One region of the Streptomyces sp. NPDC002884 genome, then DNA from elsewhere that is predicted to be linked to it. Evidence: riboswitches for the same ligand, from Rfam matches in the RefSeq annotation. Region 1 holds a riboswitch; each other region holds the start of a gene.
What was found. Region 1 has a riboswitch for cyclic di-AMP ahead of ABT070_RS33560 (M23 family metallopeptidase). Riboswitches for the same ligand answer to the same signal wherever they lie in the genome.

Region 2: linked by a shared signal. The riboswitch ahead of ABT070_RS10315 (transglycosylase SLT domain-containing protein) and the one ahead of ABT070_RS33560 (M23 family metallopeptidase) in region 1 are both predicted to bind cyclic di-AMP.
Region 3: linked by a shared signal. The riboswitch ahead of ABT070_RS16365 (M23 family metallopeptidase) and the one ahead of ABT070_RS33560 (M23 family metallopeptidase) in region 1 are both predicted to bind cyclic di-AMP.

The regions. Positions count from the first base shown of each region.
Region 1 covers NZ_JBEOVB010000024.1:123,839-133,797, forward strand. The annotation lists gene ABT070_RS33545 (DNA gyrase/topoisomerase IV subunit A) at 1-2,071, opposite strand, end outside; gene ABT070_RS33550 (M16 family metallopeptidase) at 2,342-3,691, shown strand; gene ABT070_RS33555 (M16 family metallopeptidase) at 3,688-5,076, shown strand; cyclic di-AMP (ydaO/yuaA leader) riboswitch at 5,279-5,446, shown strand; gene ABT070_RS33560 (M23 family metallopeptidase) at 5,462-6,217, shown strand; gene ABT070_RS33565 (GntR family transcriptional regulator) at 6,406-7,101, shown strand; gene ABT070_RS33570 (HPr family phosphocarrier protein) at 7,284-7,565, opposite strand; gene ABT070_RS33575 (bifunctional acetate--CoA ligase family protein/GNAT family N-acetyltransferase) at 7,744-9,959, shown strand, end outside.
Region 2 covers NZ_JBEOVB010000004.1:57,571-67,529, reverse strand. The annotation lists gene ABT070_RS10340 (flavodoxin family protein) at 1-160, shown strand, start outside; gene ABT070_RS10335 (ABC transporter permease) at 227-1,165, opposite strand; gene ABT070_RS10330 (ABC transporter ATP-binding protein) at 1,152-2,132, opposite strand; gene ABT070_RS10325 (LolA family protein) at 2,224-3,513, opposite strand; gene ABT070_RS10320 (polyprenyl synthetase family protein) at 3,740-4,750, opposite strand; cyclic di-AMP (ydaO/yuaA leader) riboswitch at 5,384-5,612, shown strand; gene ABT070_RS10315 (transglycosylase SLT domain-containing protein) at 5,616-6,089, shown strand; gene ABT070_RS10310 (HAD family hydrolase) at 6,192-7,016, opposite strand; gene ABT070_RS10305 (GNAT family N-acetyltransferase) at 7,308-8,372, shown strand; gene ABT070_RS10300 (glycosyltransferase family 2 protein) at 8,932-9,959, shown strand, end outside.
Region 3 covers NZ_JBEOVB010000006.1:388,413-398,371, reverse strand. The annotation lists gene ABT070_RS16385 (SIMPL domain-containing protein) at 289-1,074, opposite strand; gene ABT070_RS16380 (SGNH/GDSL hydrolase family protein) at 1,240-2,025, opposite strand; gene ABT070_RS16375 (DUF6250 domain-containing protein) at 2,152-2,859, opposite strand; gene ABT070_RS16370 (rhamnogalacturonan lyase family protein) at 2,874-4,769, opposite strand; gene ABT070_RS16365 (M23 family metallopeptidase) at 5,004-5,969, opposite strand; cyclic di-AMP (ydaO/yuaA leader) riboswitch at 5,974-6,141, opposite strand; gene ABT070_RS16360 (alpha-galactosidase) at 6,438-8,513, opposite strand; gene ABT070_RS16355 (tyrosine-protein phosphatase) at 8,737-9,534, shown strand; gene ABT070_RS16350 (DUF6126 family protein) at 9,632-9,754, opposite strand; gene ABT070_RS16345 (helix-turn-helix domain-containing protein) at 9,751-9,959, opposite strand, start outside.

The DNA of each region.
Region 1 (9,959 bases):
CCTGATAGCGCAGCAGCTGGGCGTCGTCGGCGATGAAGACCAGATCCTCCTCGCCGGTGCGCAGTTCGACGGCACCGACGATCCGGTCGCCGTCCCGGAGGGTGATGACCTCCAGCTCGTCCTTGTTGGTCGGGTAGTCGGGCACGACCCGCTTGACGACGCCCTGCGCCGTGCCGATGGCCAGGCCCGGGGACGACTCGTCGAGTGTGGTCAGGCAGATCACCGTCTCGTCGCCCTCCAGGGAGACGAACTCCGCCAGCGGGGCACCACCCGAGAGGTTCGGCGCCGCGGCCGTGTCCGGGAGCTGGGGCAGGTCGACGACGTTGATCCGCAGCAGACGGCCCGAGGAGGTGACCGCGCCGATCTCCCCGCGCGCGGTGGCCTGCACCGCCGAGACGATCACGTCGTGCTTGGTGCGCTTGCCGCCTCCGTCCTCGGTGTCCTCGGCGTCCTGCGCGAAGGGCTCGCCGTTCGCCGTGCGGGCCAGCAGGCCCGTGGAGGACAGCAGGACACGGCACGGGTCGTCCGCGACCTGGAGGGGCACGGCGGTGGCCGTCGTACCCGACGACTCCAGCAGGACCGTACGGCGTTCGGTGCCGAACTTCTTCGCCACCGAGGCCAGTTCGGCCGAGACCAGCTTGCGCAGCTCCGCGTCCGAGTCCAGGATCCGGGTCAGCTCGGCGATCTCCTCGTTGAGCCGCTCCTTCTCCGCCTCCAGCTCGATGCGGTCGAACCTGGTGAGCCGGCGCAACGGGGTGTCCAGGATGTACTGGGTCTGGATCTCCGACAGCGAGAAGCGCTCCATCAGGCGCTGCTTCGCTTCCGCGCTGTTGTCGCTGGAGCGGATCAGGCGGATGACCTCGTCGATGTCGACGAGCGCCGTCAGCAGGCCGTCCACCAGGTGCAGCCGGTCACGGCGCTTGGTGCGGCGGAACTCGCTGCGGCGGCGCACCACGGTGAAGCGGTGGTCGAGGTAGACCTCCAGGAGCTCCTTGAGGCCCAGCGTGAGCGGCTGACCGTCGACCAGCGCCACGTTGTTGATGCCGAAGGACTCCTCCATCGGGGTCAGCTTGTACAGCTGCTCCAGGACGGCCTCCGGCACGAAGCCGTTCTTGATCTCGATGACCAGGCGCAGACCGTGCGCGCGGTCGGTGAGGTCCTTGACGTCGGCGATGCCCTGGATCTTCTTCGAGCCGACCAGGTCCTTGATCTTGGCGATGACCTTCTCGGGCCCGACGGTGAAGGGCAGTTCGGTGATGACCAGACCCTTGCGGCGGGCCGTGACGGTCTCCACCGACACCGTGGCGCGGATCTTGAACGTGCCGCGGCCGTTCTCGTAGGCGTCCCGGATGCCGGAGAGGCCGACGATCCGGCCGCCGGTGGGCAGGTCGGGGCCCGGGACGTACTTCATCAGGGCGTCCAGGTCCGCGGCGGGATAGCGGATCAGATGGCGGGCGGCGGCGATGACCTCGCCCAGATTGTGCGGCGGCATGTTCGTGGCCATGCCGACCGCGATCCCGGACGCGCCGTTGACCAGGAGGTTCGGGAAGGCGGCGGGCAGCGCGACCGGCTCCTGCTCCTGGCCGTCGTAGTTGGGGGTGAAGTCGACGGTGTCCTCGTCGATCGACTCCGTCATCAGACTCGTCGCCGCGGCCTGCCGGCACTCGGTGTACCGCATGGCGGCCGGCGGGTCGTCGTTCCCCAGCGAGCCGAAGTTGCCGTGGCCGTCGACCAGGGGCAGCCGCATGGAGAAGGGCTGGGCCATCCGCACCAGCGCGTCGTAGATCGACGCGTCGCCGTGCGGGTGCAGTTTGCCCATGACCTCGCCGACGACCCGGGCGCACTTCACATAGCCGCGCTCCGGGCGCAGGCCCATCTCGTTCATCTGGTAGACGATGCGGCGGTGCACCGGCTTGAGGCCGTCACGGGCGTCCGGCAGGGCGCGGGAGTAGATGACCGAGTACGCGTACTCGAGAAAGGAGCCCTGCATCTCGTCGACGACGTCGATGTCGAGGATCCGCTCCTCGTACGAGTCGTCGGGCGGCGGGGTCTTCGTGCTGCGGCGGGCCATCGCTGCCGGCTCCTTGCTGGGGCGTGATACGGGATCTGACGCGGACCATTGTGGACCGTGGCACTGACAGCGCGGGCGAGGACCCGGCGTCGGCCGTCCGGCCCGAACGCAGAGGCATCTCCTCCACGGCTGCCCGCAGGCTACGCGATCTCGCTCTCGGCGTATGTCGCCCGGGAACTTCGCGGACCGTCCGCACGCTTGCATACAGTGGCAGGACCGGCAGGAAAACCGCGGTTTCGACGACCGCGTCCGCGATCGGAAGGGACGTACATGCCCATGGGTCACACGGCCACAGCCCAGGCAGGCTCCGGGGGCCTGACAGCGACCGAGCACCGTCTGGCCAACGGCCTGCGCGTGGTGCTCTCGGAGGACCACCTGACCCCCGTCGCAGCGGTGTGCCTCTGGTACGACGTCGGTTCACGCCACGAAGTCAAGGGGCGTACCGGTCTTGCTCACCTTTTCGAGCACCTGATGTTCCAGGGATCGGGCCAGGTCAAGGGCAACGGCCACTTCGAGCTGGTCCAGGGGGCCGGCGGCTCGCTCAACGGCACCACCAGCTTCGAGCGCACGAACTACTTCGAGACCATGCCCACCCACCAGCTGGAGCTCGCCCTCTGGCTGGAGGCCGACCGCATGGGCTCGCTGCTCACCGCGCTGGACGACGAGTCGATGGAGAACCAGCGCGACGTCGTCAAGAACGAGCGCCGCCAGCGCTACGACAACGTCCCCTACGGGACGGCCTTCGAGAAGCTGACCGCCCTCGCCTACCCGGACGGCCACCCCTACCACCACACGCCGATCGGCTCGATGGCCGACCTGGACGCGGCGACCCTGGAGGACGCGCGCGCGTTCTTCCGCACGTACTACGCGCCCAACAACGCGGTCCTCTCCGTGGTCGGCGACATCGACCCGGAGCAGACCCTCGCCTGGGTCGAGAAGTACTTCGGCTCGATCCCCGGCCACGACGGCAAGCCCGCGCCCCGTGACGGCGGGCTGCCCGAGGTCATCGGCGAGCAGCTGCGCGAGATCGTCGAGGAGGAGGTGCCGGCCCGCGCGCTGATGGCCGCCTACCGGCTGCCCGAGGACGGCACGCGCGCGTGCGACGCCGCCGACCTGGCGCTCACCGTCCTCGGCGGCGGCGAGTCCTCCCGCCTCTACAACCGGCTGGTCCGCCGCGACCGTACGGCCGTCGCGGCCGGCTTCGGCCTGCTGCGGCTCGCCGGAGCGCCCTCCCTGGGCTGGCTGGACGTGAAGACGTCCGGCGACGTCGAGGTGCCCGTCATCGAGGCCGCCATCGACGAGGAGCTCGCCCGGTTCGCCGCGGAGGGCCCCACGGCCGAGGAAATGGAGCGGGCCCAGGCGCAGTTGGAGCGCGAGTGGCTCGACCGGCTCGGCACGGTCGCCGGCCGCGCCGACGAACTGTGCCGGTTCGCCGTGCTGTTCGGAGACCCGCAGCTCGCCCTCACCGCCGTCCAGCGCGTGCTGGACGTGACGCCGGAGGAGGTGCAGGAGATCGCCAAGGCCCGCCTGCGCCCCGACAACCGCGCGGTGCTCGTCTACGAGCCGACCGCCGCCGAAGCCCCCGCCGACCAGGACGAGAACGAGGAGGCGGCCCGGTGACCGAGCTCGCCACGATGGACTTCCACCCCCAGCCCCGGGCGGGCGAGGCCAAGCCGTGGGCGTTCCCGGCGCCCGAGCGCACCGCGCTGGCCAACGGCCTGACCGTGCTGCACTGCCACCGTCCCGGCCAGCAGGTCGTCGCCGTCGAGATCCTCCTCGACGCACCCCTGGACGCCGAACCGGCCGACCTCGACGGCGTCGCCACGATCATGGCGCGCGCCTTCTCCGAGGGCACCGACAAGCACTCCGCCGAGGAGTTCGCGGCCGAACTGGAGCGCTCCGGCGCCACCCTGGACGCGCACGCCGATCACCCCGGCGTCCGGCTGAGCCTCGAAGTACCGGCCTCACGCCTGCCCAAGGGCCTCGGTCTGCTCGCCGACGCCCTCAGGGCCCCCGCGTTCGCCGACAGCGAGGTCGAGCGCCTCGTCCGCAACCGCCTGGACGAGATCCCGCACGAGCTGGCCAACCCGTCCCGGCGCGCCGCCAAGGAGCTCTCCAAGGAGCTGTTCCCGGCCACCGCGCGGATGTCGCGCCCGCGCCAGGGCACCGCGGAGACGGTCGAGAAGATCGACTCCGCCGCCGTACGCGCCTTCTACGAGAAGCACGTCCGTCCCGCCACGGCCACCGCCGTGGTCGTCGGCGACCTCACCGGCGTCGACCTGGAGGCGCTCCTCGGCGACACCCTGGGCGCCTGGACGGGCTCCTCGGCCCAGCCGCGGCCCGTGCCGCCGGTGACCGCCGACGACACCGGCAGGGTCGTCATCGTGGACCGTCCCGGCGCCGTCCAGACCCAGTTGCTGATCGGCCGGATCGGCGCCGACCGGCACGACCGTGTGTGGCCCGCGCAGGTGCTCGGCACGTACTGCCTCGGTGGCACGCTCACCTCCCGGCTGGACCGTGTCCTGCGCGAGGAGAAGGGCTACACCTACGGTGTCCGCGCGTTCGGGCAGGTCCTGCGGTCCGCTCCGGACGGCTCGGGCGCCGCGATGCTCGCCATCAGCGGTTCCATCGACACCCCGAACACCGGTCCCGCTCTGGACGACCTGTGGAAGGTGCTGCGCACTCTCGCCGCGGAGGGGCTGACCGACGCCGAGCGCGACATCGCCGTGCAGAACCTGGTCGGTGTGGCGCCGCTCAAGTTCGAGACCGCCGCGGCCGTCGCCGGCACGCTGGCCGACCAGGTCGAGCAGCACCTGCCCGACGACTTCCAGGCCACGCTGTACCAGCAGCTCGCGGCGACCGGCACGGTGGAGGCCACTGCGGCGGCCGTGAACGCCTTCCCGGTGGACCGGCTGGTGACCGTCCTCGTGGGTGACGCGGCCCAGATCAAGGAGCCGGTCGAGGCCCTCGGCATCGGCGAGGTGAAGGTCGTGTCCGCGGAGTAGGTCCCGGCAACGGCGCACGCGTGCGGGGGCCCTGGTCGACGAAAGCGTCACCAGGGCCTCCGTATGTCCGAATTGATGCGGAGGTTGCCCGTCTGCCCTGTGGGATGCGCTACAAAAACCGGGATCCGTTTGAGGATTGAAACCCGCGCCGCTTAGCGTCATCCGGGCTGTTCGTCACGCAGTGCGCCGCAGCCGCGGCACCGGACAGTCATCGCCGAGTCCCCGTACGGCGCGAGCCAGGGGAGCCGGGGACCCACTAGTGAAGTCCCTGGGGTGAATCGGACGCCCGCGCCTGAACGCGAGGGGGTCCGTAGGAGACCTTCCTGCTCCGAACCCGTCAGCTAACCCGGTAGGCGAGAAGGAAGGAAAGGACACCCCCGACTTCATGGCGTTCACCTGCGCCCCCGGTAAGCACCGCAAGCCCGGCCGGATGCAGCGCAGCAGCGTTCGCGCGGCGGGCATCGCGGCGCTCACCACCACCGGTGTCATGGCCACCGTCGCCTCCACTCCGGCCTTCGCCGCCGAGCCCACCCCTGAGCAGACCGGGCTGATCCCCGTCGTCACCGCCGGCGAGTCCGCCGCCGAGTCCGTCGCGGAGCAGGTCGACGACCAGGTCGCCCGGCAGAAGCAGGCCGCCTTCGAGGAGGCCGCCCGTCAGGCCGCCGCCAAGAAGGCCGTGGAGGAGCGCGAGGCACGCGTGCGTGCCGCCCGTGAGGCCGAGCGCAAGCTCCTCAACACGTTCGTGCTGCCGATCACCGGTTCCTACGTCTCCACCGGCTACCAGGCCAGCAGCTCGCTGTGGTCCTCCGGCAGCCACACCGGCATCGACTTCCACGCCGCCAGCGGCACCTCCGTGCACGCGGTCGGCTCCGGCACCGTGGTCGAGGCCGGCTGGGGCGGGTCCTACGGCAACCAGATCGTGATCAAGATGCACGACGGGACGTACACCCAGTACGGTCACCTGTCGTCCCTCGCGGTGTCGGTGGGCCAGACGGTCACCCCGGGCGAGCGGATCGGCCTGTCCGGCGCCACCGGCAACGTCACCGGCCCGCATCTGCACTTCGAGGCCCGCACCACCGCGGAGTACGGCTCGGACATCGACCCGGTCGCCTACCTCCGCAACCACGGCGTGAACGTCTGACGACCCACGGCGACAGATCGTCCTGCCCCGGCCCTTGCGGCCGGGGCTTTCGCCGTTTTCGAGGTCCTGCTGTCCAAAAAATATCCCTGGATTCCGGCCCGCCATCGGAAATTCCCGCTCATTGCAATAGAGTCACGGAACACACGTCAATCGTCGACGTTTCACGGGGATTAAGGCGGAGGTCCGTCATGCGTATTCCGGCGCACTCGGTGTGCACGGCCATTCGGGACGACATCGTCGCGGGTGTCTACGAGCGCGGCAGCCGCCTCACCGAGGAACTCCTCGCCCGCCGCTACGGCGTTTCCCGCGTCCCGGTCCGCGAGGCGCTGCGCACGCTGGAGGCCGAGGGCTTCGTCGTCACGCGGCGGCACGCGGGCGCGTGCGTCGCGGAGCCGACCGAGCAGGAGGCGGCGGACCTGCTGGAGATGCGCATGCTCCTGGAGCCGCTCGGCGCCTCCCGGGCCGCCCAGCGCCGCACCGAGGCCCATCTGAAGGTGCTGCGCGGACTCGTCCGGCTGGGCCAGGAGCGGGCCAGACGGGGCAACAGCGAGGATCTGCGCTCCCTGGGCGGCTGGTTCCACGAGACCCTCGCGCAGTCGTCCGGAAGCCATGCCCTGACGTCGATGCTCACGCAGCTCCGCCACAAGATCGCCTGGATGTACGCGGTGGAGGCGCCGGCCAACCCCGTGGAGTCCTGGGCGGAGCACGGCGCGATCGTGGACGCGGTGGCGCGCGGCGACGGCGAGCGCGCGCGGGCGATCACGGCGCTGCACACCGAGCGCGCGACGACCGCGCACCGGCTGCGCTTTCCCGGCAACCCCGAACGCGCCGACCGTGTGAGAACTTCGCAACCTCCCGTAAACATGACGGGTCTGCGGCATTAACACGGGGGCCGTATACAAAGAGGGGCTAATTCGCGGGGGATTATTTCTGCTGCCCGTGAACGGGAAATGCAAAGGGCTCGCCCGATAATTCGGACGAGCCCTTCGGGGTCAGCGGGGCGGCACCTTTTGAGTGACGAACACCGCACCCGTCAATTGAGCGCCCCGCAAAGGGGTGCGCGCGCTCAGACGGTCTCGGGGAGCTCCTCGAGACCCTCGGCGACCAGCTTCGCCAGCCGGTCGAGGGCGGCGTCGGCGCCGTCGGCCCCGGAGGCGAGGACGATCTCCTCGCCGCCCTGGGCGCCCAGGCCGAGAACGGCCAGCATGGAGGCCGCGTTGACGGGGTTGCCGTCGGCCTTGGCGATCGTCACCGGGATACCTGCGGCCGTGGCGGCCCGGACGAAGATGGAAGCGGGGCGGGCGTGAAGGCCCTCGGCCCAGCCGACGTTGACGCGGCGCTCAGCCATGTGATGCTGCCCTTCAGTGTTCAGGTTGTCTAGACCAGTGTTCCACACGTGAAGCGAGTGAGGGAGGGGTCGTGTGGTCCCCTCCCGACGTGGACGTCGGATCGCGGCCTCGATCCGACGTGCGTCCTCCACAGACTGCCTCGCGCCGTTGTCGTACGCGAGCCGTACTCTGGGCCCCATGCAGAGCGCGTCGGACCGGCACGAGTACCCCGCCCACTGGGAGGCCGACGTGGTGCTGCGCGACGGCGGCACCGCGCGCATCCGCCCCATCACCATCGATGACGCCGAGCGCCTGGTCAGCTTCTACGAGCAGGTCTCGGACGAGTCGAAGTACTACCGCTTCTTCGCGCCCTACCCGCGCCTGTCCGACAAGGACGTCCACCGCTTCACGCACCACGACTTTGTGGACCGGGTGGGACTCGCGGCCACGGTCGGCGGCGAGTTCATCGCCACCGTACGCTATGACCGCATTGGTGCCGACGGCATGGCCGCCTCGGCGCCGGCCGACGAGGCCGAGGTCGCTTTCCTCGTGCAGGACGCCCACCAGGGCAGGGGCGTCGCCTCCGCGCTGCTCGAGCACATCGCGGCCGTGGCGCGCGAGCGCGGCATCCGCCGCTTCGCCGCCGAGGTGCTCCCCGCCAACACCAAGATGATCAAGGTGTTCACGGACGCCGGCTACACCCAGAAGCGCAGCTTCGAGGACGGCGTCGTCCACCTGGAGTTCGGCCTCGAACCCACCGAGCGCTCCGTGGCCGTGCAGCGCGCACGGGAACAGCGCGCCGAGGCGCACTCCGTGGGCCGGCTGCTCGCGCCCGGCTCCGTAGCCGTCGTCGGCACCGGCCGCACCCCCGGCGGCGTCGGACGGAGCGTCCTGGGCAACCTCCGCGAGGCGGGTTTCACCGGTCGGCTGTACGCCGTCAACAAGGCCTTCCCCGAGGACCTCAAGGAACTGGACGGGGTGCCCGCCCACCGCTCGGTGCGCGACATAGCGGCCCCCGTCGATCTCGCGGTCGTCGCCGTCCCGGCGGACCAGGTCCCCGAGGCCGTCGCCGAGTGCGGCGAGCACGGAGTGCAGGGACTCGTCGTCCTCTCCGCCGGTTACGCCGAGAGCGGCCCCGAGGGGCGGGAACGCCAGCGCCAACTCGTCCGGCACGCACGCGCGTACGGCATGCGGATCATCGGCCCCAACGCCTTCGGAGTCATCAACACCTCCCCGGAGGTGCGGCTGAACGCCTCACTGGCCCCGGAGATGCCGAGGCCCGGCCGGATCGGCCTGTTCGCCCAGTCCGGGGCCATCGGCATCGCCCTGCTGTCCCGCCTCCACCGACGGGGCGGAGGCGTCACCGGCGTCACCGGTGTGTCGACGTTCGTCTCCTCCGGCAACCGCGCGGACGTCTCGGGCAACGACGTCCTCCAGTACTGGTACGACGACCCCGACACCGATGTCGCCCTCATGTACCTGGAGTCCATCGGCAACCCGCGCAAGTTCACGCGCCTCGCGCGGCGCACGGCCGCCGCCAAGCCCCTGGTCGTCGTCCAGGGCGCCGGTTCCGCCCCGCAGGGGCACGCCGTACGGGCGACGCGGCTGCCGCACGCGACGGTGTCGGCGCTGCTGCGGCAGGCCGGCGTGATCCGCGTGGACACCATCACCGAACTGGTCGACGCCGGCCTGCTGCTCGCCCGTCAGCCGCTGCCGACGGGCCCGCGGGTGGCGATCCTCGGCAACTCCGAGTCGCTGGGCCTGCTGACGTACGACGCCTGCCTCTCGGAGGGGCTGCGTCCGCTCCCGCCGCTGGACCTGACGACCGAGGCGTCGGCCCAGGACTTCCACGCGGCGCTGGCCCGCGCGCTCGCCGACGAGACGTGCGACGCGGTGGTCGTGACGGCGATCCCGGCGATCGGGGAGAGGTCGCCCGGGGACGCGGAACTCGCGCAGGCCCTGCGGTCGGCCGCGGCGGCCGCGCCCGCCAAGCCGGTGCTCGTCGTGCACGTGGAACTCGGTGGTCTCGCCACGGCGCTGTCCGCCGCGACGAGCACCGCACCGCGCGCGGAGGCGGCCCCACGCGCGCGCACCGACGGCCCCGAGGGCGCGCAGCCGGTGCCCGCCGCCGTCGAGGCACCCGAGGGGACGCACCTCATCCCCGCCTACCCCGCCGCCGAACGCGCCGTCCGCGCGCTCGCGGAGGCCGTGAAGTACGCCCAGTGGCGGCGCGAGGCGGCCGACGCCGGCAAGGTACCCGAGTACGAGGACATCGACGAGAAGGGCGCCGCCGAACTGATCGGCGGGCTCCTCGCGCGCGGGCAGGGCCTGACTCTCGGCACCGACGAGACGTGCGAGCTGCTCGGCCGCTACGGCATCCGCACCCGGCGGGCGATCCCGGCGCCCACCCCGGA
Region 2 (9,959 bases), on a different contig from region 1:
CAACTCGGCCGCGTATCTGGGGATGTCCTTCGGCGGGGTGCTGCTCGGCAACGGCAGCAAGCCCGGCGACGTCCTCAGGGACACGGAGGCACTGACCCGCGCGAAGACGTTCTTCGCGGGAGAGACGCCGGCGGCCCGCTTCCTGTACGAGACCCACTGAGGAGTACGGCCCGAGCCGCGACGCCCGCGCCGTGACGTCCTGGGCTTTTCGAGGACGTCACACGTCCTACGCCGTGATGTCCGTCGTCGTGAAGCGCGCCCAGGCCGCCGAGCCGAAGACGGCCGCGTACAGGGCCTGGAGGCCGAGGTTCTTCTCCAGGTCGTCCCAGTAGACCGGCTCGCGCATCAGGTCGGCGAAGGACAGCCAGTGGTGTGAGAAGAAGTACGGCTGCAAGGCGTGCAGTTGGGGGATCTGGTCGAGGATCTGGACCGTGATCAGCAGGCCCACCGTCGTCGCCATCGCCGCGATGCCGCTGCCGGTGAGGGTGGAGACGAACAGCCCGAGCGCCGCCACGCCGGTCAGGGAGACGGCGACGACCAGGGCCATCAGCAGCGCCCGCAGCAGCCCGTCGCCGAAGCCGATCCGGGTGCCGGAGATCGTCGTCAGGTCGCCCAGCGGGAAGAGCAGCGCCCCGACCGTCAGCGCCGAGAGCGCGACCACGAGCGTGGCCACCAGGCAGAAGATCATGACGGTCGCGTACTTGGCCAGCAGCAGGCGGGTGCGGCCCGCCGGGGCGACCAGCAGGTAGCGGAGCGTGCCCGCGTTCGCCTCACCGGCGATCGAGTCGCCCGCGATGACGCCGATCGCCATCGGCAGGAAGAACGGCAGGGTCACGGCCAGCGCGGTGAAGACCAGGAACAGTCCGTTGTTGGTCACCTGGGAGATGAACGCCGGGCCCTCGCCACCGCCCCCTCCCCCGCCGCCCGGTCCGCCGGACGAGCCGTCGCCCGTCTCGATCTTCACGGCGATCCCGACCAGGATCGGCACGGCCGCCAGCACGCCCAGCAGCGCGAGGGTGCGCCAGCGCCGGAAGGTGGTCAGCAGTTCGCTGCGGAGCAGCCCGAAGGTCCAGGTCCAGTTCGCCGTCCGCGGCGGTGTCGGCGCCGGTGCCGGTGCCGGTGCCGGCGTTCGCTCACGGTCGTCCACCGTGTCAGCCCGCGACATCGAATCCCTCCCCCGTGAGAGCCACGAACGCGTCCTCCAGGGAGGCCCGCTCGACGGTGAAGCCGCGGACGCGGACGCCCGCCGTCACCAGTGCGGCGTTGAGATCGGCGAGATCGCGGTCCGGGGGCGGGGCCTCGGCGCTCACCCGGTCCTCACCGAGGACCACGTCGTCCGCCCCCTGCTCCTTCAGCACCCGGGCCGCGTCCGCCGGGTCCGGGGTCGTCACGACCAGTCGGCCGCGCGTTCCCGCGGCGAGGTCGGTCACCGGGCCCTGGACCAGCAGCCGGCCCTGTGCCATCACCGCCGCATGCGTGCACACCTGCTCGATCTCGTCGAGCAGGTGCGAGGAGAGGAAGACGGTCGTGCCCTCCGCGGCCAGTTCCCGGATCAGCGAGCGGATCTCCCGCATGCCCTGCGGATCCAGGCCGTTGGTCGGCTCGTCGAGGACGAGCAGCCGACGGGGCTGGAGAAGGGCGGCGGCGAGGCCCAGACGCTGCTTCATGCCGAGGGAGTACGCCTTCGCCTTCTTGCCGGCGGCGGCCGTCAGGCCCACCCGTTCCAGCGTCGCCGAGACCCGCGCACGCCGGGTGCGCGGATCGGCCGTCGGGTCGGCGGCGTCGTAGCGCAGGAGGTTGTCGCGGCCGGAGAGGAAGCCGTAGAGCGCGGGACCCTCGATGAGGGTCCCGACATGGGGCAGTACGGCACGCGCGGCCCGCGGCATGGGTTGCCCCAGGACGCGGGCCGCGCCGGCCGTGGGCTCGATGAGCCCCATCAGCATGCGGATGGTGGTGGTCTTGCCGGAGCCGTTGGGGCCGAGGAAGCCGAAGACGCTGCCCGCCGGGACGGTCAGGTCGAGGCCGTCCACGGCGAGCTGTCCACCGCGGTAGCGCTTGGTGAGGCCGCGGGTGTGGATGACGGCGTCGCCGCCCCCGGCCTCCCGCACGCCCTCCCGTACCGGCTCCCCCATCGGTTCCCCCTCCGGCCTCCCGGCCTCCGGTGTCCGGAGGCCGGCCTCTGCCCTACTTCACCCGCTCACTTCGCCGGCCCGCTTCGCCGGCTCACTTCGCCGCGTTCGCCGCCTTCACCAGCGCGTCCTTGGTGACAGCGCCGACGTAGACCTTGCCGTCGTCCGTCATCAGGGCGTTGATCAGGCGGGTGGAGAAGACGGTGCCGGAGCCGAACTTGCCGGTCACCTTGTCGCCGAAGGAGCCGAGGAAGCCGCCGAGGTCGCCGCCGGCCTCCGCGCCCGAGGGAACGCCCTCGCCGCCGGTGTCGAAGACGGCCACGGACGTCCAGCCCTCGCCGAGGACGTCGAGCCCGTCGAGGCCCCCCGGACCTTCGGCACCCTCGATGCCTCCGATGCCTCCGATGCCCTCGATGCCTTCGAGGTCCTTGGCGAGGTCGTCGGACTTCTCGGAGCGCCCCGGGGCGCTCTTCCCGGCCTCGTCGCCCTCCGTGACCTTCGCGCCCTTGGGGGCGGTGAAGTCGAAGGTGGACGCGGCGGGCTTGGCGAAGCTGACCTGGGTGAAGCCGGCGTCCACGACGGCGGCGCCGCCGCTCGCCGGGGTCAGCGTGAACTTCAGCGGCAGGCCCGTCTTCGCGTCCACGGCCACACTGATCGCGCCGACCGTCGAACCGGACTGCTTCGGCTTGACCAGCAGCTTGTAGGCGTCACGCCCGGCGACCTGGACGGTGCCGTCGACGGTCACGGAGGTCGTGTCGTCGACCGCCTTCAGAGCCTCCTCGGTGAGCTCCTCGGGCGTGGCGGGGACGGGGGTCTCCGCCTTCCCGGAACCCTTGCCGGAGCTCTCGCCGGCGGTCGAGTGGTAGACCTCGTTGGAGGCGCTGTCGTACCCCCACACGTCCTTGCCGTTGTGGATGACGCTGTACTCGGCGGCGTTCTCCAGCAGCGAGAGCTTCTGCCGGTCCGGGCCGTCGGTGGCGACGCGCAGGGTGTGCGTGCCGGCGGCGAGTTCGGTGAGCTTGGTGGACGGATCGGCGGACGAGCCGTCACCGCCCTGTCCGGTGGCTCCCGAGAGGAGCCCGCTCTCCAGTCCGCCGAGGTCGGGCAGCCCGAGATCGGTGCTGATCTTCACCGTTCCGGACAGCTGCTGTACGTCCGAGGCGGCGATCTTGTCGAGGAGCTGCTGTGCGGTGATCTTCGGCAGGTCGGGGTCGCCGGAGTCGGCGAGCGCCGGGACCAGCCCGATCGTCGCCGCCGCGACACCGATCACGGTGACCGGGACGATGTACCGTGCGGCCTTGCGCCGTCCGAGGCGCAGGTCGTCGGCTTCCCCGCCGGTCGACTCCCCGCCGGTCATGGTGTCGTCGGATGCCTTCGGTGCCATGTGTGCCTTACCTCCGTCGTCGGCGGCGGCTGGTCATCTCGCGCTTGAACGTCCCCACCCCAAGCCGCCATTCTCACCCGAATCGGTGAGGAGTGGTGTTTTCCGTGGTTCCCATCTGACCAAATCGGCCACGGGGAAGCGTCAGCCCGAGGGCTCAACTCCACATACGCCTGCGGTATGACACGGAGGTGACGAGCCGGCATCCGACCCGTAGGGGTCGCCGGGGTCAGCCCGCCCGGTGGACCACCGCGTCGCAGAGTTCCATGAGCGCCGCCTTCGCGTCGCACTCCCGCAACGGCGCCAGCGCGGACCGCGCTTCCTTCGCGTACCGCACGGTGTCCCGGCGGGCCTGCTCCAGCGCCGGGTGGGCCCTGAGCGCTTCCAGGGCCTCGGTGTGCCGGGCGTCGTCGGTCAGGTCGGAGTCCAGCAGCTCGCACAGGGCGATGTCCTCGGGCAGCGACAGCCGCGCCGCCCGCTCCCGCAGCCGCAGCACGGGCAGCGTGGGAACGCCCTCGCGCAGGTCCGTGCCCGGCGTCTTGCCCGACTCGTGCGAGTCGGAGGCGATGTCCAGGACGTCGTCCGCGAGCTGGAAGGCGACGCCGAGCCGCTCGCCGTACTGCGTGAGCACGTCGACGACCGTCTCGTCGGCGCCGGACATCATCGCCCCGAACCGGCAGGCCACCGCCACCAGCGAGCCCGTCTTGCCGCCGAGCACGTCGAGGTAGTGGTCGACCGGGTCCCGCCCGTCCGTCGGACCCGCGGTCTCCAGGATCTGGCCCGTGACCAGCCGCTCGAACGCCTCCGCCTGGACCCGCACCGCCTCCGGCCCGAGGTCGGCCAGGATGTGGGAGGCGCGAGCGAAGAGGAAGTCGCCCGTGAGGACGGCGACGGAGTTCCCCCAGCGGGTGTTGGCGCTGGACACCCCGCGCCGCACGGCCGCCTCGTCCATCACGTCGTCGTGGTACAGCGTGGCCAGGTGGGTCAGCTCGACCACGACGGCCGACGGCACGACACCCGGCGCGTACGGGTCCCCGAACTGCGACGCGAGCACCACGAGCAGCGGCCGGAACCGCTTCCCGCCCGCGCGTACGAGGTGCTGGGCGGCCTCCGTGATGAACGGGACCTCACTCTTGGTGGCCTCGAGCAAGCCTTCCTCGACAGCCGCCAATCCGGCCTGGACATCGGCTTCCAGAGCCTGGTCCCGCACGCTCAGCCCGAACGGCCCGACGACGGTCACGAGGGGTCTCCTGTCTGCTGGTGTCTACTGGCGATTACGCGGTTTGTCGATAGGTCTCTGCCATCACTCAAGTCAGCGTATCCGGTCACGTTTCGATCACCGATAGCCCCCACGTCCCGCGGGCTCGAATGGACTCGCCCGGGAGGTGCCCCGCAGGCCAGGCACTATCGGATCACGCCCGATATGTTTTCGATCAGCTCATATGAGCGGACATGGAGAGAGTTTCCGGGAAGCGGGGATTCATGTCCCGGACCGGGGTTCCCGTCGGACCGGCGGGCCCGTCCGCCCCCTCTCCACGTGACGACGATCACGCATTCCCTTCGCCCTTCCCCCCGGAACGGGGGACGCGACGGCGGGCGATTCCCCTCCCCGGTCCATTGCCGGTCCTTTAACAATGAGTTGGGGCTAATGCCCGATTCGCCGCTCTTGTGAATGCTGGTGACTTGGCTCACCCCCCGGCAAGATCCGGTCCGACCTCGCCGTTCACCGATTCTCCGCACCCCGCAAGCAAGTTGAAGGTTTGCACCCACAAAGGATCAAGCACCCCATAGGCCACAGACCAAGGTCAATAGGGGTGATCTGTGAATCCGGTACTTGTTTCGGACATGTGCTCTCGCATACGTTCCCGGCCTGTCGGGTGGAACGCCGAATCCTGCCGCCGCCCGAACACCCATCGATACCGCTCGGCAGGAGCGGGGGAACCAGGTAAGTCGCCGAAACGGATTTTCCGGATGTCTTGGATATACGAGACATTTCGGACAGGCCGGTACGGCTTGGGGTCAAGTCGCGACCGTCAGGACGCGACCGGGCAGCTCCCGCCCGAACCCGACAGCTCACCTCGCAGGCGCCGGAGAGGAAATTCGTCATGCCCGCTGCCGCTCAGCCGCGCCGCAACCGTCTCGTCCGCACGCTCGCCGTCGCCGCCACCGGCGTGGCCGTGCTCGCTCTCCCCGTGCTCGGGGCGACCACCGCCTCCGCCGCGACTCCGGCCGTCTCCACGGCCACCAGCCTCGGCTACGCCAACAACCTCGACGGCTGGATCCGTGCCTCCCTGCAGGTCATGGGGCAGCACGGCATCCCGGGGACGTACAACGGCATCTACCGCAACGTCATCCGCGAGTCCTCCGGCAACCCCAACGCCATCAACCTCTGGGACTCCAACGCGGCCGCGGGCATCCCGTCCAAGGGGCTGCTCCAGGTCATCGACCCGACCTTCCGCTCCTACCACGTCAACGGCACGTCGTGGGACTCGTACGACCCGGTCGCGAACATCACCGCCGCCTGCAACTACGCGGCCGCGCGCTACGGCTCGATCGACAACGTGTTCGGCGCGTACTGACCGTCCCGCCCGGCCGGTGTCGCCGATGATCACCGGCGCCGGTGCCGGTGCCGGTGACCGGCAGCCGCTACCGGCGACCGGTAGCCGGTAGCCGGTAGCCGGTTACGGAAACAGTTGTTCGAGGACGACGGCCACGCCGTCGTCCTCGTTCGACGTCGTCACCTCGTCGGCCACCGCCTTGAGTTCCGGATGGGCGTTGGCCATGGCGACACCGCGAGCCGCCCAGTCGAACATCGGGATGTCGTTGGGCATGTCCCCGAACGCGATGGTGTCCTCGGGCCGCATCCCCAGGTGCTCGGCGGCCAGGGCCAGACCCGTCGCCTTGGTGATCCCGCAGGGCTGGAGCTCGACCGTGCCCGGCCCGGACATGGTGACCGTGGCCAGCGACCCGACCACCGTGCGGGCCGTCGACGCCAACTCGTCGTCGGACAGCGTGGGATGGCGCAGCAGCACCTTGCTGATCGGCTCGCACCACAGGTCGTCGCGCCGGCCGACGCGCAGGGCGGGCAGCGTCGGGTGCGGCATCCGGTAACCCGGTTCGATGAGCGTCAGCCCGTCGACACCGTCCTGGTCGACGGCCGCGTACAGCTGCCCGACCTCCGCCTCGATCTTGCCGAGCGCCGTCTCGGCCAGCTCCCGGTCCAGGGTGACCGACCACAGCAGACGGTCCGCGCCGGCGTCGTACAACTGCGCGCCCTGCCCGCACACCGCGAGCCCCCTGCTGTGCAGCCGGTCGAGCAGTGGGCGCACCCGGGGCGCGGGCCGCCCCGTCACCACCAGGTGACGTGCGCCGGCGGCCGCCACCCGCGCGAGCGCGTCGAGCGACCGGTCGGAGAAGGTGTCGTCGCCGCGGAGCAGCGTTCCGTCCAGATCGGTGGCGATGAGGGAGTACGCGGTGCGCGCGGCATATGCGGTGGGTGCGGCCATGATCAGAGAATACGGATCCCGGGGCCCCCGGGTTCGACGCGAACCGGACGACGTTCATGTCCTGTCCTGTTCTGCCAACTCCCCTTGTGCGCCTGGCTCAGGACTGGCTGCCGACCGACTCAATGAAACGGCTTTCTGGCACATCGCCGGGTTGCGGACGGTTAAAGGCCTCTGCACCGGTTGGCAACAAGATGGGAGGCTACCTACCGCGACGCCCGGGTGGAGCGGTACCGTCCAGGTGTCCAGGGGGGACTTGATCGGGGGGTCAGGTTGAGCAGTGGGCGCATTCGTGTGCTGAGGCCGCAGGACCTCGGCGAGGGGGAGAGGGAGCGGTGGCGCGCGCTGCGTGCCATGTCGGCGCTTCCGCGAAACCCCTTCATGGAACCGGAGTTCACCGACGCCGTGGGCCTGGTACAGCCACGCTCGCGGGTGGCGGTGGTGTACGAGGGGCGTGAGCCGGTCGGCTTCCTGCCCCACGAACGGGGCCTGCTCGGACAGGGCCAGGCCCTCGCGTACGGCGTCTCGGACGCGCAGGGCGCGGTGCTGGCCCCGGGTCTCGGGCTGAACGCCGACGAACTGATGCGGGCGTGTGCCCTGTCGAGCTTCGCCTTCGACAACCTGGAGGCGGAGCAAGGGCTGTTCACCCCGCACGCGGCCGAGGAGTACGCCTCCTATGTCATCGATGTCGAAAAGGGTTACGAGACCTACGAGTCCGTACTGCGCGCCCAGTCGCCGAAGTTCCTGAAGACGACTCTGGCCAAGGAGCGCAAGCTCGGGCGGCAGGCCGGGGAGCTGCGGTTCGTGTTCGACGAACGCGATCCGGCCGCACTGCGCACGCTCATGGCGTGGAAGTCCGCGCAGTACCGCAGGACCGGCCGCCGGGACCGGTTCGCGCAGGAGTGGATCACCCGGCTCGTGGACGCGCTCTCCGCGACGCGCGCGCCCGAGTGCTCCGGCACGCTCTCCGTCCTGTACGCCGGCGGCCGACCGGTCGCCGCGCACTTCGGACTGCGTTCATCGACCGTCCTGGCCTGCTGGTTCCCTTCGTACGCACCGGAGTTCGCGAAGTACTCGCCCGGCTTGGTGCTGCATCTGCGGATGGCCGAGTCGGCCGCCGCCGAGGGCATCGGGCTGCTCGACCTGGGGCGGGGCGCGGCCGAGTACAAGGACTCGCTGAAGACCGGGGAGCTGCCCGTGTACGAGGGAGCGTGGTCGCGTCCGGGGGTGGGCGCCGCGCTCTACTGGCTCAGCCGTGAGCCGTCCCGGCGGGCGCATCACTTCGTGCGCAACCGGCCGAGGCTCGCCGCGGCGGCCGCACGGACCTTGAAGAGCGCGGGCCGACTGCGCCGATCGTGACGGGCGGCGCCGACCGGCCGGTGCGACGGGCGTGAGACAAGGGGGGTTCATGTACCGCGCAGCACGTGCACAGCAGGAGATACAGAGGTTCCTGGACATCGAACCGGTGCAGGTCGCCGAGCTCGAACTGGACGACGGGGGTGTCCTCGGACCGGCGCCGGGAAATCCGCCCGTCACGCACGGTGAGGTGTTCGTGCTGGTCAGGCGGGGTGGGCGGCCGATCGGGACGCTGCTCGGATCGGTACCGGCGGACGCGGACCCGAAGACCGTCCTTCTGGGCCTGGCCACACCCCACCCGGCATCCGGGCTGCCTTCCCCGGGGCCCACGCAGGAGCCCGCCCCGACCGCACAGGAGCCCACCCCGACCGCCATCGTTCCGACGGCTGTCGCCTCGTCCGCCGCCGTCTCGCCCGCCGGCGTCCCGGCCGCCGCCGATTCGATCGACACCATCCCGACCGGCACGGCCCCGGCTGCCGCCGCCCCGACAGGCGCGGGCCCGACCGGCACGGGCTCCACCGCCTCGGCCCCAACTGCCGCCGCGCCGACCGGGACCGACCCGATCGGCGCGGGCCCGACCGACACCAGCCCGACCGGTACGGACTCGACCGTCTCGGCCCCGACCGGCACCGACGCGACCGGCGCGCGCCCGGCTGTCGCCGACCCGACCGAGACCGACCCGACCGGGACCGACCTGACCGGCGCGGGCCCGACCGGCGCGGGCCCGACCGTCCGCGTCGGGCTCACCACCGTCCCGTTCGCGGCCGTCCCGTTCACGACCGTCGTCGTCGCCACCCGTGAGCGTGCCGGGAAGCTCGCTCATGCCCTCGACTCGCTGCTCGCCCAGGACCACCCGGACTTCGAGATCGTCGTCGTCGACAACGCGCCCGTGACGGACGCCACCCGGGACCTCGTCGAGCTCAAGTACGCCGAGCGCGTGCGGTACGTCACCGAACCGGCGCCCGGTCTCGCCGTCGCGCACAACAAGGGTGTCGAGACCGCCCGCGGCGAGGTGATCGCCTTCACCGACGACGACGTGGTGGCGGACCCGCGCTGGCTCACGGAACTCACCGCGCCGTTCATCGCCGACCCGGGCCTCGGCTGCGCCACCGGTCTGATCCTGCCGGCCCGGCTGCGGACCCCCGCCCAGGTCCTCCTGGAGAGTCACGGCGGCTTCGCCAAGGGCTTCACGGCCCGCACGTACGACCCGCAGGATCCGCCCGCCGACGAGCCGCTGTTCCCGTTCACCGCGGGCCGTTTCGGCTCCGGCGCCAACATGGCCTTCCGTACGGAGGCGCTGCGGGCGGTCGGCGGCTTCGACCCGGCGACCGGCGCGGGGACGCTCGCGCGAGGCGGCGACGACCTCTACGGGTTCGTCCGGATCCTCGCCGCGGGCCACCGGCTGCACTACACGCCGCTGGCCCTGGTCTGGCACCACCACCGGGAGACCTGGCGGGACCTGGAGACCCAGGCGTACGGCTACGGCGCCGGCCTCACCGCCTACCTCACGGCGATCCTCGTCAACCGGCCCGCCCTGCTGCCGGCCTTCCTGGCCCGGCTGCCCCGGGGGCTCGCCCACGCGCGGTCGCT
Region 3 (9,959 bases), on a different contig from region 1:
CGGGCGGTGGCCCGCCCCCGACCGAGGCCCATACCGACCCGAGGCCCACCCCGACCCGAGGCTCGACCCATGCTGACGGCTCGACCCATTCCGACGGCTCGACCCGCCGGTGGCCCGGTCCGGGTCGGGCACCGCCGAGGCGGGCACCCCGGTGTCCGCGGCCGACGGTGCCGGACCGGGTCTCGGCCGGACCCGCGGTCCGGGCCGGCGGCAGACCCGCGGTCCGGGCCGGTGCCAGACCCGCGGTCCGGGCCGGTGCCAGACCCGCGGTCCGGGCCGGCGGGCGGCTCAGTCCAGCTCGTACACCGCCGTCACGGTCGCCGTCGCGCGGATCTCGCCGGGCGCGACGGGCATACCGCCGAGGCCGGCCCCAGGGGTGTCCGCGGCCGGCTGCGCCGGGCGCGGGGAGCTGGAGGCGTCCTCGCTGAGCGAGACGAGACGGCCCAGGCGGCGGCCGCTGAGGCGGGCGTACTGCTCGGCCTTGGCGTGGGCGTCGGCGTGCGCGGCCTCCCGCGCGCCGGCCCGCAGCGGGGCGGGGTCGGCGACGTCGAAGGCCACGAAGCCGATCCGCCCGGCGTCACCGGCGGCATCGGTGACCGCCTGCACGACCGCGCCGACCCTCGTCACCTCACGCACCTTGACGGAGAAGGACTGCGCGGCCTGGTAGCCCGTCAGACGGGCGGTGCCGCCCGTGTGGTCGTAGACGGCATCGAGGGAGACGCTCTCCGTTCGGATGTCCCGGTCGGCGACGCCCTGGGCGCGGACGGCTGCCAGCAGCGCGACGGCCGCCCTGTTCTGCGCGTCCAGCGCGGACTGCGAGGTCTTGGCGGAGGCCTCGACACCGGCGCCGACGACCGCGAGGTCGGGCGGTGCGCTCGCGCTGCCCTCGCCGGTCACCGTGACGGTGGCGGGGCTGTCCGGGGCGAGCGGGCGGGCCGTCGCGGCGGGGTGAGCGGGCCGGGCGGGCAGCGCGGCCGCCGTGGGCGCGGCGAGTGCCGTGACGCCCAGGGCGAGCAGGGAGACGAGGGCCGCGGCGACGGGCGTACGGGGAAAGGGCGTACCGGGAGAGGGCATGCGGGACCGGTCCTTGGAGGTGTCGGGCGGTGCCAGGTGCGGGTGCGGTCATCCCAGCACCCGTGCCCGGCACCGCCCGGGCACCACTCCCGTGCGATCACCTCACTGGTGGAGCGGCCGAACGCGCGTCGTGCACGGCCGGCCGCGTCCCGCCCGCCCGGTGCCTCAGGCCACGGCCGCTATCCGCATCCTGATGTCGTCCGGCGACAGCGTGCCCTTGGCGGTCACGTGGTCGCCCGAGGACTCCCCGCGCAGCCGGCGTCCGATCCACGGCACCAGGTACTCGCGCGCCCAGTGGACGTCGTCGCGCCGCACGTCCAGGGTGCCGCGCGGCGGGAGCAGCGGCCACGGCTGCTCCGGGTCGGCCGGTACCTCGAGGCCGAGGGCCTGCCCACCGCGCAGCGCCACGCGCGTGTGCCCCTCCGGGGAGAGGTGGAGCCGGTCGCCGTCCCAGGCCCTGCGGTCCTGGATGGACTTCAGGGACCACAGGTCGAGCACCGGACAGCCGTAGCGGTCGGCCACGGCACGGACGTGCCCGTTGTAGGTGGCGATCTTGCCGCGCAGGTGCTTGAGCACGGGGATGCCACGGGTGTCGAAGCCGGTCGTCACCAGCACGGTGCCGGCTGCGGCGGTCAGGGCCGAGATCGCGCGCTCGAAACGCTCGGCGACCTCGTCCGGGTCGGTACCGGGACGGAGGATGTCGTTGCCGCCCGCGCAGAAGGAGACCAGGTCCGGGGCGAGTTCCACCGCCCTGGGGAGTTGGTCCTCCATGATCTGGTCGAGCAGCTTCCCGCGGACCGCGAGGTTGGTGTAGTTGAAGTCGCCCTCGGGGCGCCGGTCGGCGAGGAGTACCGCGAAGCGGTCCGCCCAGCCGACGAACGCCCCGTCGGGGCCTGGGTCGCCGACGCCCTCGGTGAAGCTGTCCCCCACCGCCACGTACGACCCGATCACTGATCTGTCGTCACTCTTCGAATCGTCTGCCACAGCAGTTCATCATTCACCTTCGAATGTGACCTACGCGATCGTAGGAAGGGGTTGACGTGCGGTGAGATAAGACACCCTTAAAGAGTTTGCCAATCAGGGAATAAGGGACCACGCCCGGAAGTCGTTGATCCGGAAATGGCTCCAGGTGGTCCGGAAGGCGAAGTGCCCGCCCGTGTAGGGCTCCGGGTCGGTGTGGTCGAAGACGAGCCGGCCGTTGTTCCACCAGCGGACGACCGACCCGTCGGAGACGATGCGGACGTGGTTCGGCTCGTTCGCGACGAGCAGCGGCTCGGTGTAGTCGTAGATCAGGGGACGCACCCCCGCCTCGCCGACGTAGCGGCGCAGCCGGGTCGTGGTGTTGGTGTTGGCGCCGTAGCCGACGTAATACGTCTTCAGGTAGTCGTATTCGGCGAGAGCGCCGCCGCGCGGGGTGGCGAAGAGATCCTCCGGGGAGCGGACGTCGACGGCGTTCCAGAAGTTGTTGAGGTCGGAGACGCGGTCGTTGACCCCGCCCGCGGAGACGGGCGTGGCGACGTACTCGAGGACGTACGGCCCTTCGAGCGGCCGCTTGAACCAGATCGTCGCCCCGGCGGGTACGTCGACCTCCAGGGTCCCGCGGGAGGCGGTGACCGTTCCGCCCTTCTCCAGTTCGACGGCCCACTGGCGCAGGCCGTGACGGAAGTCGTCGTGGGCGATCAGGCGGCGGTGCCGGGGGCGGGCGCTCGCGGTGGCCGCCGGGGCGAGGGCGGCCAGCGCGGCGCCGGCGGCGAGGGCTCCGAATGCCCTGCGGGTGGTCGTCATGTCGGTCGGCTCCTTCAGTGGGCGGGGGTGGTGAGGTGCGGCGCGGGGACCCGGCGGGTCTCGGTGCCGAGGTAGTAGTCGGTGTACGTGGACTGGAGGTAGCCGCGCACGGTCCAGCCGAGGCGGTACGCGGGGTTCTGCGCGAGCGTGTAGACGCGGGTGCCGGTCGGCGCGGTGGTGGTGTAGAGGCGCAGCGCGGTGTGGTCGGAGGTCTCGGCGAGGATCTCCTCGCGCCAGTCGCCGAGGAGGTCGCCGTAGAAGGGGGTGGCGTTGCGGGCCCCGGAGACGACGCCGGCCGGGTCGAAGACCGTGGCGCTGCTCTCGGTCGCCGGGTCCCACTTCTCGACGCGGGTGAAGTCGAGCAGTTCTGACGCCTTGTCACCGTCCCACCAGATACGGAAGTTGACGCTGGGGGTGGTGGTGGAGACCTTGCCGTCCTGGACGTTGAAGACGCCCGCGCCGGGCCGGGTCACGTCGGCGGTGGACGTCCAGTACTCGTAGCCGCGGTGGTCCGGGTCGATGTCCGCGGCGTTCCCGCGGCCGGTGTCGAGGTCGGCGTCGCTCACCGGGCTCGTCGGGTGCGAGCCGGTCACCAGCCGCTCGCCGGTGTCGGCGTCGTAGTAGTACCAGGGGAACGCGGAGACGACGCCCAGCTCGGACTGCTGGATGGCGAAGCCCTCCAGGCCGGGCCGGTCGGGGTCGAGGTCGGCGATGTCGAAGCGGTCGCCGTGGATGGCCCCGTCGACGACGTAGCGCAGCGTGCCGTCGCTGTTGACGACGTAGTTGCCGTCGGCGATCTCGTCCCTGCCGTCCCCGTCGACGTCGACGGTGCGGATCTGGTGGAAGCTGGTCGCGCCGGTCGTCGGGTCCACGACGTACTTCCAACGGCGGGTGAGGTCCGTGCCGTCGAAGTCCCAGGTCTGGAAGAGGACCCGGAACGCGCCGCGCTTGGCCCCGACCCGGGTGACCGACTTGGTGACCAGGCTGGGGTGTTCGCCGTCGAGGTAGGCGACGCCGAAGTGGCCGCCGGAGGGGCCGTCGGCCACGAAGTCGTCGGGGACGGGCTGCCGGGTCCGCTCGGTGCCGGTCGCCCCGTCGATGACCGACACGAACTGGTTCGCGGGCGAGTCGGCGGTGACCTGGGCGCCGTCGGCGAAGGTGGTCCCGGCGGCGGTGTGCGCCAGCACCTCGGCACGGCCGTCGGAGTCGAGGTCGTAGACGGTGACGTTGTCGTCGTTGCGGTAGCCGCCGATCGCCGTGGACCCGCTGATCGCGGCGGGCGCCGGGTCGTTGGCGCCGTTCCCGCCGACCTGGGTGTAGGAGCCGGGGCCGAGGTCGACGCGCCACAGGCGCTCGCCGGTGAGCGTGTACGCCTCCAGCAGGTCCGGCCGGTCGCGGGTCCCGGACAGCCGGCTGACGACGAGCTCGTAGCGTCCGTCGCCGTCGAGGTCACCCGGCCAGGCGTGCTGCACGGTGTAGCCGTCGGCGCCGGCCAGCGGGATCTCGGCGTAGCCGTCGGTGAGGAGCAGGGCTGCCGCACTCGGCTTCTGCACGTGCCCGTCGACGACGGCGCGGACGGTGTACGTCCCCGTCCCCCGGCTGTCGTCCTGGTAGGTCGTCGATTTCCTTATCGGCTCCCGGTTCAGGCGGCGGCCGTTCTTGTACACGTTGAAGGCGATGGCGTCGCCGTACCGCGCGTATTCGGTGCCGAGCAGCCGCCAGCTGAGGAAGGTCCCCTCTCCCGAGGGGGTGGCGACCAGGCCGCGGTCGAGGTTCTCGACGATCCGGCGCGGGGCCGCGGTGGCGTGCCCGGCGGGCGCGGAGACGAGCCCGGCCAGCAGGGCCGCGACGGTGACGGCGGCCGCGGTGGCGGCGCCCTTGATGACGATGCGTCGGTCGACGCCGGACACAGGACCTCCGAGGAGCGGTAGAAAGCGCTTGCTCACTGACGGGGATCACTGTGTCCCCACTCTGTCCCACCTGTCGACGGTGCACGAAGGGCTGCCACAAGAACGCAATGGAACGATCATGAACGCGCAAACTCCCCCACCGGCGCCGCCCGGACACGGCGAAGGCCGGACCCGGGGATCGGGGTCCGGCCTTCGGCCGCGTGTCAGGCGGGAGGTCGTCGAGGTCGGAGGGGGTCAGCCGACCGAGACGCCGTGCGAGCGGAGATAGGCGATCGGGTCCACGTCGGAGCCGTAGTCCGGCGTGGTGCGGATCTCGAAGTGCAGGTGCGGGCCGGTCACGTTGCCGGTCGCACCGGAGAGGCCGACCTGCTGGCCCCCGGTCACGGTCTGGCCGGCCGAGACGGAGAGCTGGGACAGGTGGGCGTACTGGGCGTAGTAGCCGTCGGCGAGCTTGATGACGACCTGGTTGCCGTACGCGCCGCCCCAGCCCGCGGAGACGACGGTGCCCGCGCCCACGGCCTTGAGGGAGGTGCCGGTCGGGACGACGAAGTCGGTGCCGGTGTGGTAGCCGCTCGACCACATGCTGCCGGCCGTGTGGTAGGCGGTGCCGACGGTGGCGCCCGCCACCGGCAGCGTGTAACCGCTGGACGTACCGGTGCCGCTCTCGGCGGCCTGGGTGACCGTCTTCGAGGAGGACGAACCGGACGAAGAGGACGACGACTTGGTTCCGGACGCCTTCGACTTCGAAGAGGAGGACGAAGAGGACGAGGAGGAACCGGACGACGAGCCGGTGCCGCCGGTCTCGGAGGTCGCGGCCTTCTTGCCGATGGAGAGCTTCAGCCCGGGGTGGATCAGCGACGGGTCGCCGCCGACGGCCTGCCGGTTGTCCTGGTACAGCTTCTGCCAGCCGCCGCTGACGTTCTGGTCGTCGGCGATCTTCGAGAGATAGTCGCCGGACCGCACCGTGTAGGTCTTCGCCGTCGTGGAGGTGACCGTCTTCTGCGCCACCGGCACGGACTGCACGGCCTTTTCCGGCACGGCCTGGGAAGCCGACTGGGCGACGGACTGCGCGGGGGCCGCGTGAGCGCCGGCGGCACCTATGAGCGGAAGGGCGAGCGCGGCGCCGCCGGTTCCGGCGACGGCGATGGAGCGAGTGAAGCGCTGGGTCTTCGGACGGCGGTGCTTACCCTTCGCGGGCATGGCGAATTCCTCTCCGGCGCCTGCGAGGTGAGCTGTCGGGTGCGGACTGGAGATGCCCGGCCGCGCCGAGGCGCGGCTTAACCCCGAAGCCTGTTCCGGAGACCGGAACAGGCGGTTGTGCCTGTGGGTCCCCCGCTCCTGCCATAGACGGGTGAGTGAGCGGACTCCGGGCGGTGGCAGGATTCGGCGTCCGTCCGGATTGGTGTGGAACGTAAGCGACCGGGACGCACAGGGACAAGCAGAGGTTGTGCGGTCAACGCCTTTCTCTTGATCCCCTGTGCGAATCCCCCGTCACACTCCGTGAGTCAGAGGGTGCTTTTACCGCCAAGCACCCTTGAAAAGCATGCGAATTACGTGAACATGACGGACGACGTACGGTCACGGATATGACGCTGCTCACGTGACAGCTCTCCAGGTTCCTTTATTCCAGAGCGAGTTGGAACGAAGGATCCAATTCGGACAGAAACCTCAGATGCGACGCAGTCGGATAACCGTCGCATCAAGGTCGCCCCGCAGTCCGGTGCGCAGCCCGTGGTGCAGCAGCACCGCCCCTCGGTGGACTTCGCCCGTTTCGCGGCATTCGTACGCCGCTGTCGGGTCGAGTCCACGCAGCCGCAGCGCCGGAACGGGCTCGCCGAACCGCTGCGCCTGGAGCCAGGCGAGGACGACGCTCTCGTCGCCGCGCACATACTGGACGGCGCTCAGGCCGCCCGTCGGGGGCCGCAGCCGGTAGAGGTCGCCCTGCTGCACGAGCGGCCGGATCTCCTTGTAGAGGTCCACCCACCGGCGCGCCTCGGCGAGCTCTTCCTCGCTCCACTCGGAGAGGTCCCCGCCGACGCCGAGCACACCGGCCATGGCACTGACGAACCGGAAGCGCAGCGAGCTGACCCGGCCGTTGAGCTGGGTGTTGGGACTGTCGGTGACCCAGGCCGCCATGACCCGGGCGGGGTGGATCTGGCTGAAGCCGTGCTGGATGTCGAGCCGGTCGAGCGGATCGGTGTTGTCGGAGGTCCACACCTGGTCGGTACGGCTCATGATCCCGAGGTCGATACGTCCGCCACCGCCGGAACAGGACTCGAAGGCGACCCCGGGGTGAGCCGCCCGCAGCCGGTCCAGGAGCGCGTACAGGGCCTGGACGTGGTCGACCCAGAGGCGCTGCGGATAGGGGTCCTCCGGCCAGCCGGCATCGGTGAAGCAGCGGTTGAAGTCCCACTTCACATAGTCGACGGGCGCGCTGGAGAGGAGCCCGTGGAGCTGCTCCCAGAGGTACTCCTGGACGTCCTCGCGCGCGAGGTTCAGTACGAGCTGATTGCGGAACTCCGTCCGCTTTCGTCCCGATTGGAACTGCACCCAGTCGGGGTGGGCCCGGTACAGCTCGCTGTCCGGGTTGACCATCTCGGGCTCGACCCAGATGCCGAACTGCATGCCGAGGCCGTGCACGTAGTCGGCGAGGGGCTTCAGCCCGCCGGGGAACCGGTCGGGGTTGGGCTGCCAGTCGCCGAGCCCGGCGTGGTCGCCGGTGCGCGCGCCGAACCAGCCGTCGTCGACGACGAAGAGCTCCACGCCCATCGCGGCGGCCCGCCGGGCGAGCGCGCCCTGCTGCTCCTCGGAGATGTCGAAGTAGGTGGCCTCCCAGGAGTTGAACAGCACCGGCCGGTCCTGTTCGGCGTCCGGGACGACGTACGCGCGCTGGTAGGCGTGCCAGGTGCGGCTCGCCCCGCCGAAGCCGGCGTCGCTCCACAGGCCGGCGAAGACGGGTGTGGTGAAGGACTCCCCCGCGGCCAGCCGCAGCAGACCCGAGTCGTCGTACCCGGCGCCCCCGGTGATCTGCACGCGCGCGTCCGGGAGTTGGGCGACGGCGATCCGCCAGGAACCCGACCAGCCGAGGGCGCAGCCGTAGACCTCGCCGCGCTCCTCGGTCGCGTCGGTGTCCAGGGCGACCCAGGGCAGGTGCTGGTGTCCGGTGTGGCCGCGGCGGCTGCCGATGACCTGCTCCCCGTAGGTGAGGGGGGACCGGGTGAGCCGGGACTCCGCGGCCCAGCGGCCGTGCAGCTGCGACAGCCGCCAGTCGTCGCGCTCGGGCAGGGTCCAGGTGGCGGAGTCGGCGCGCAGCAGCTCCAGCGGCAGCTCGCCGTCGTTGCGCAGGGTCGTCCAGCGCTCGACGACATCGCCCCGCATCCGGTAGTGCAGGGTGACGGTCAGCCCGGCGTCCCGGAACCGCAGCCGCAGTTCGTCGCCGTCGGACTCGAAGGCCTCGTAGGACCACTCGGTGCCGCGTCGCTCGTCGGTGCGCACGGACAGGGCGGGCCGGACGAAGCGGGGGCCGCCCTCGACCGGGTACTCCTCCCGGCCGTCGAGCGGGGACTCGAAGGACGCCCCGCGCTCCGACGGCGGCAGACCGGCGAGCGCCTCGGCGTCCGCGAGCGCGATGCCCGGGCCCCAGTGCAGGTGGACCAGCTCGTCGCCCTCGGTGAGATGGAGGGCGTAGCTGCTCGTCGGCCCGGAAAGGAGCCAGGTGCGGCCGTTGTCGGCGATCTCGGGCATCAAACCCCCACTAATTCGAACAGGTGCGATCAAGCACCAACATCATCGAATGCGGTCGGCCTGCCGGGCAACTTTCGGCGGACAACTCTTCACCTGGTCAGACGTCCGGAGTACCGCCCTGTGGACAACCCGTTGCCCGGGGAATCCATGTCGTATCGTCGGGGAGATGTCCCGTCGGCCACCACGAGCCGCGCCGACGGAGACCGACAGGGAGGGAGCCCCCGTGACGCAGCAGATCCCGTCGACCGAGCCCGAGCTGGCCGCTGTGCGCAACTTCCGGGATGTGGGCGGTCTGCCGACCGTCGACGGCCGGCGGGTGCGGCACGGCGTGCTGTTCCGCAGCGGCCATCTCGCGCACGCGACCGACGAGGACGCCGCGTTCCTCTCCGGCCTGGGCCTGCACACGGTCTTCGACTTCCGCAACGCCGCGGACCAGAAGCTGGAGGGCCCGGACGTCGAACTGCCGGGCGTGCGCAATGTGAACCTGCCGCTGTCGGACCCGGCGGACGGCTCCGAGTTCTGGAAGATGGTGCGCGACGGCGAGATCGACCAGCTGCGCGGGATCCTCGGCGACGGCAAGGCCGCCGGCCGGATGATCGCCTCCTACCGCTCGATCATCAAGGAGCGGACGGCCGAGCACGCCCAGGTGCTGCACTCGCTCGCCGAGGACAGCGTCCCGGCCCTGATGCACTGCGCGGCGGGCAAGGACCGCGCGGGCCTGTCCATCGCGGTGACGCTGCTGGCCCTGGGCGTGGAGCGCGAGGCGATCCTCGCCGACTACCTGGAGTCCAACGCCAAGCACCGCCGCTACCGGGTCCGCCGCAGCGCCACCTCCGCCGAGGCCTACTCCCCCGAGGTCATGGAACTGCTCGGCCCCCTCTTCGACGCGCGCGCGGAGTACCTCGCGGCGGCCCTGGAGACCATCGAGGAGACCTGGGGCGGCGTCGACGCCTACCTGGAGGAGGGTCTCGGGCTCTCCCCCGAGACCCGTGAGCGACTCCGGGACCGGCTGCTCGACTGACACCGCGTCGGACACCGCGCCCGGTACCGCGTCGGACACCGCGCCCGGTACCGCGGCGCGTACCGCGCCCCGGAGGCCGCGCCGGTCACCGGGGGCTCTACTGGTTGGCTCCCACCTCGAACAGCAGCCACAGGAACCCCGCGAAGACGTGTCCCACCGCGATGTAGATGATCAGCCGGATCCAGAGGGAGCGAGGGAACTTCTCCTCGATGTCCTTCATGGCGTTTCTCCGATGTCCGAAGGGGTCGGGCCCAGGCACAGCGTGGCCGTGGGGCTCTGCAGCAAGGTGTGGACGAAGAGCAGCTCGACCCCGTCGTCGTCCTGCGCCGCGATGCGGTGCGGGGTCAGCGAGTCGAAGTGCGCGCTGTCACCGGGCCCGAGCAGCTCGGTGGTGTCCCCGAGGCGCAGCCGCAGCCGCCCGCGCA